Linked DNA regions of Acidicapsa acidisoli. The protein of the gene in region 2 interacts with the protein of the main gene of each other region in a pairwise test. Links are inferred from orthologs where the notes say so. Each region holds a gene or a part of one and is shown on either strand. Other genes may lie near its edges.

Region 1 (2,836 bases), 280 kb from region 2 along the record:
AGCAGCCTCCGCCGCCACTACCGCGCCCTTCAGATCCTCGCTCGTCGCCAGATCCGCCTTCTGCTGCGCCGAAAGATGCGCATCCAACGAAGTAATCACCAGCACCTCGTCCAGATGCTGCAAATTCGCCGCCGGAGTCACGATCACATTGATGAACGCACCCCGCTCCGCATCGCGCACTACCTTTTCGACCACCCCAACCGGCAGCCCGCGCGGAAAAATCTGATCCCCGCCCGCCGTCAGCACCCGCTCACCCGGCTGAATCCGCGAATCCGCCAATATATTGATCACCTGCGGCTGCCCCATCGCATTGCCGCGCAAAATGCCGCGAATCCGCGTCTTTTCCAGCACCACTCCAGCCCCGCTCGTCTGGTCGTTGATCACCAGCACCTGCGCCGAGTGCGGAAAAACATCGCGCACCTTGCCGACAATCCCGTCGCCCGTGATCACCGCCATATCCGGCGCCAGCCCGTCCGCCGAACCCTTGTCCAGATAGATCACATGCGACTGCATGCTCCCGCTCGTCCCAATCACCTGCGCCGCAACCGTCGCGTACGCATAGCTCTCGCGAAACTTCACCAGTTCCTGCAGCCGCTGCCCCTGCAAGGCATCCTCATGCAGCTCCGCCTGCTCCAGCCGCAGCCGGTCAATCGTCTGCAGTAGCTGCCTGTTCTCATCCCTGGTATGGCGCAGGTCAACATACTCGTTCCACAGCCCGCCCAAACCCTCCGACGAACCATGCATCAGCCGCTCAAACGGCGTCACCATCCCTGCCGCCCACAGCCGAATCACCAACACTCCGCGCCCATCCTTCGCCGAATGCACCGCCGGGCCACCCGGCACATTCGCCGCCACCGGCACAGGCCTGCGCACCTGCACCGCAAGCCCCATCATCTGCAGCAGCAAAGCCGCCAGCAGCACGATCAGGTTGCGATACCGGCTGAAAAACGATTCCATAGAGTCGTTCTTAATCGATTTTGATCTTGCGCAGCAGCCGGAAGTCGGACAGCATCTTGCCCGTTCCCAGCACCACCGAGGCCAGCGGATCGTCCGCCACCGAAACCGGAAGCCCGGTCTCCTCGCGAATCCTCTTGTCGAGGTTCTTAATCAACGCTCCGCCGCCCGTCAGCACAATCCCGCGGTCCGAAATATCCGCCGAAAGCTCCGGCGGCGTCCGCTCCAGCGCCACGCGAATCGCATTCACAATCACCGAAATGCATTCCGCCAGCGATTCGCGAATCTCGGTATCGTCAATCGTGATCGTCTTCGGCACGCCCTCAATCAGATTGCGCCCCTTGATCTCCATCGTCAGCGGCTTGTCCAGCACATACGCCGACCCGATCTCGATCTTGATCTGCTCCGCCGTCCGCTCGCCAATCAGCAGATTGTATTTCCGCTTCAGATAATTGGTGATCGCCTCGTCCATCTGGTTCCCGGCCATTCGGACCGACCGCGAATACACAATGCCCGACAGCGAAATCACCGCAATGTCGCTGGTCCCGCCGCCAATGTCGACGACCATGTTCCCGTAGGCCTCGGTAATCGGCAACCCCGCGCCAATCGCCGCCACCATCGCCTGCTCCACGAGATAAACCTCGCTGGCCTTCGCGCGATACGCCGAATCCTCCACCGCGCGCTTTTCCACCTGCGTAATCTCCGAAGGCACGCCAATCACAATCCGCGGATGCACCAGCATCTTCCGGTTATGCGCCTTCTGGATGAAGTAGTTCAGCATCTTCTCGGTGACCTTGAAGTCGGCAATGACGCCGTCCTTCATCGGCTTGATGGCCACAATATTGCCAGGCGTCCGGCCCAGCATGTCCTTGGCCTCTTTGCCCACGGCCTCCACCTCGCCGGTGTTCTTGTTGATGGCCACTATGGAGGGCTCATTGACAACAATGCCCTTGCCGGCGGCGTACACCAGTGTGTTGGCAGTGCCAAGATCGATCGCCAGGTCGCTCGAAAACATGCTGAACAGGGAGCGAAGACCGTGCGAACGCGAAGGACGCGAGGGATAACCGTTCGATGACATTCTTGAATAAACTCTCTACGCCTTATTGTACGGCCATAAAGTCATCAGCGCGGACGGTGGAAAATCATACCAAATCGCGGTAACCAATCCACCAACTCCACCCTCCCAACCAGACCAATCGCGGGAACAAAGCCCGACGCCCAAAACCAGAGCGGCGGAAACCCATCAGAGTAGGTTCCCGCCTGCCCGGTTGTTGGTTGTTGGCAATGACCGATTTCTTAGTTGCCCGTACCCGCCAGCGTTACCGATTGCGGAGACAAAGCTCCACTATCGGAAATGCTCAGAGTAGCCTTGTAAGCTGCTGCTGCCGCCGGGTGAAAGGCCACATACACCACGCAACTCGCCGCCGGAGCCAGCGTCGCGCCGCAGGTATTCAGCTCCTCAAAGTCCGTCGGATTGGTCCCCGTCAGCGTAATTGAGGTCAAGGTCAACGTAGCCGTTCCGCCATTGGTCAGCGTCACAGCCTGCGCCGCGGAAGTGGTTCCGTGAGTCGTCGTCGGGAAGCTCAGGCTGGTCGTACTCAGCTTGACCGAGGGTGCCGTGGTTCCAGTTCCCGTCAGCGTCACCTTCTGCGGAGAGCCGGTGGCATTGTCCGTCACGCTGAGAGTTCCCGAAAGTGCCGCCGCCGAAACCGGCTTGAACGCCACATACAGCGAACAGGAAGCGCCAGCCGCCAGCGATGTGCCGCAAGTGCCGATCTCCTCAAAGGAGCTCGCGTTTGTTCCACCAAGCGCGATCGAGCTGACCGTAACCGCCACCGTTCCCGTGTTCTTCAGCGTCACAATCTGGGCGTCGCTCGTCACT
Region 2 (2,812 bases):
TCGATTGCACCTTCTTCGAGAAGCGGTGAGGCCATGGCTGCCTGTGCCGCCTCGACGGCCCGGTTGGCTCCGGAACGGACTGCGGTGCCCATGACGGCGTGGCCCATGCCGGCCATCGTTGTTTTTACGTCGGCGAAGTCGCGGTTGATGATGCCGGGGATGGTGATGATATCTGAAATGCCCTGGACTCCCTGGCGCAGGACGTCGTCGGCGATGCGAAAGGACTCGAAGAAGCCCGCGTCCTTGGCTACGGCGAGCAGCTTTTCGTTGGGAATGACGATCATCGTGTCGACGCTTTCGAGCAGCTCGGCCATGCCGCGCTCGGCCTGTTGGAGGCGGCGCTTGCCCTCGAAGGCGAAGGGGCGTGTGACGACGGCGACGGTCAGAATGCCCATTTCGCTGGCGAGCGAGGCGATGACGGGAGCGGCGCCGGTGCCGGTGCCGCCGCCGAGACCGGCGGTGACGAAGACCATGTCCGCGCCTTCGAGGGCTTCGATGATCTTGTCGGAGTCTTCGAGAGCGGCGCGGCGGCCAACGTCGGGATTTGCGCCTGCGCCGAGGCCGGCGGTGAGGCGGACGCCGAGTTGGAGCTTGACGGGAGCCTGGGAGAGCTTGAGGGCCTGGACGTCGGTGTTGGCGGTGATGAACTCCACACCCTCGACCTTGGCCTCGATCATGCGGTTGATGGCGTTGCCGCCGCCGCCGCCCACGCCGATGACCTTGATGCGGGCTCCGTGCGGAACCTCATCGTGAAACTGGATGCGGATGGCCTCGCTGCGGTGCGCGTCGGTTCCTTCGGTCCGGTTCTCGATTTGGTATGCACCGATTGCGGGCTGGTTCCCTATTGGCTGGTCCATGTGTCTGTTGCCTCCGTCCGACTCTGCTACATCAAATACTACAAACTTGCTGCGAAAATGGCGCGTAGTTTAGCGCGCAGACTGTTGTTCTCTGCGGTACGTGTCACTCTTTTTCGGTGCGCGTAGAGCAGCATTCCCACCAGGGTGGCGTATGCGGGGTGGGTTAGCTCGGACGGCATCCGGGAAAGCTGCACGGGCTGGCCGATTCTGGCGTGTACGTGCAGGATGCTTTCGGTGACGTCGAGCAGACCGGGAAGGATCGAGCCGCCGCCGGTCAGGACGCATCCGGCGCCCAGCGCGCCGAGCACTCCGCCATCGCGCAGACTGCGCCGCACCATGTCGAGAAGCTCGCGGGCACGTGGTTCGAGGATTTCGGCGACCATTCGATGCCGGATCATGGTCGGGTGGGGATTGCGTATTTCGATCTCGTCCATCTGCGGGATGGCGGTAACGACGGCGTGGCCGTAGCGGAGCTTTAGTTGCTCGGCGTGGGCTACCTGCATCTGCAGAACTACTGCGAGGTCGTTGGTGAAGTGCTGGCCGCCGAAGGGAATGCTGCCGGTGTGGGCGACTGCGCCCTCGAAAAATACGACCAATTCCGTTGAATGCGCGCCGATATCCAGCACGCAGACGCCGAGCTCGCGCTCGTCGGCGCTGAGGGTGGCCTCGGCTGCGGCGATGGCTTCGAAGACGGTGTCGGTGACTTCGAGGCCGGCGCGATTGGCGCAGGTGACGATGCTTTGCTGCGCGCTGCCGGAGCAGGTGGACATGTGAAGATCGACTTCGAGGCGACTGCCGACCATACCGACGGGGTCGTGGATTCCCGGCTGGTCGTCGAGGACAAACTGGCGCGTGAGCAGATGCAGGATTTCGCGATCGGGAGGAAGCGAGACGCCGCGGGCGCGCTCGACGGCGATGCTGACGTCGTCTTTGCTAATTTCGCGCATGCGTGCGCCGAAGTTAAGGCCGGCGGTGGTGTTGACGCCGATGACATTGGGGCCGCCGACGCCGACCATGCATTCGTCGATGTTGACGCGGACCATCTGTTCGGCGCGATCGCTGGCGGCTTTGACGGCGCGCGCCGCCGGGCCGAGATCGGCGATGAGTCCCTTGCGCATTCCTGCCGACTCGACCTGCGCGTGAGCACGGTAGCGCAGTGCGCCCTCGTTGAGATCAGCCGCAAGCACCCGCGTGAAGGCTGAGCCTACGTCGAGGACTACTATCAGATTTTCCTGCTTCTGGCTCATCGTTCGGGTTCCGGTTTTCGGCCTTGTTCTCGGTCTGCCTGACTGCTATTGCCCTTGTTTCAACTGCGAAGAGGAATCGGTGTTGCTGTGCGCTGCCTGATTCGCGGCTTTTTGACTGACTGCTCTTTCGTGCGCGAGCTTTTCCCACGCCAGGCGGGCTTTCGCGGCCTTTAGCCTTGCTGCTTTCTTTTTGGCTTCGAGCGCCTTGCGGGCGGCCTCTTTTGTCTTGCCGGGGGTGGCTTTTGCCGTCAGGGTTGCCGTCTTTGCCGTTGTGGGCTGGTCCGGTTGGGCTGAGGGTTTTGCAGGATCTGTGGCGGATGGCGTTGAAACTGCGCTTACGCTGTCGCCCCCGTTCGACGTGTTCGACATTTCGAGCGGAACCTCGCCGTTGTAGCGCAGATCGACGCCGATCAGTTTGGGGTAACGCTGACGCCACTCGGCGATGTGGGATTTGTAGACCTGAAGGCGATGCAGGAACTGGTCTTCTCCGAAATGCGCGAGGATATCCGCGCCTTGCTCGGGCATGGTGGCGCGCAGATCTTCGGGATCGGAGAGGTCGATTTCGGAGACCTGCTCGGTGAGGTGCTGGTTGTTCTGGTCCAGTTCGGCGATGAATCGCTGGTAGACGGCCATGCGCGCGCGCCGGGAGGCCAGCGAATCCTTGGCATCGATGCCGGTGATGACCGGGAAGGAATAGTGATGCTGGGC

Evidence for each region. Proteins that work in one complex are often made in the same cells at the same time.
Region 1: the proteins of ftsA (region 2) and OHL23_RS21320 interact in binary tests that used the Escherichia coli proteins (3 or more experiments, as listed by UniProt). The link is inferred for Acidicapsa acidisoli from one-to-one orthologs.

Annotation. Positions count from the first base shown.
Region 1 is NZ_JAGSYI010000003.1:832,609-835,444, forward strand. It holds OHL23_RS21320 (rod shape-determining protein), read right to left. Parts: upstream 2,033-2,836; coding sequence 968-2,032; downstream 1-967. Other genes in the region: mreC (rod shape-determining protein MreC), read right to left, coding at 1-957; OHL23_RS21325 (choice-of-anchor D domain-containing protein), read right to left, coding at 2,251-2,836. UniProt on the Escherichia coli protein: Forms membrane-associated dynamic filaments that are essential for cell shape determination. Acts by regulating cell wall synthesis and cell elongation, and thus cell shape.
Region 2 is NZ_JAGSYI010000003.1:548,993-551,804, forward strand. It holds ftsA (cell division protein FtsA), read right to left. Parts: upstream 2,105-2,812; coding sequence 896-2,104; downstream 1-895. Other genes in the region: ftsZ (cell division protein FtsZ), read right to left, coding at 1-857; OHL23_RS20130 (cell division protein FtsQ/DivIB), read right to left, coding at 2,150-2,812. UniProt on the Escherichia coli protein: Essential cell division protein that assists in the assembly of the Z ring. May serve as the principal membrane anchor for the Z ring.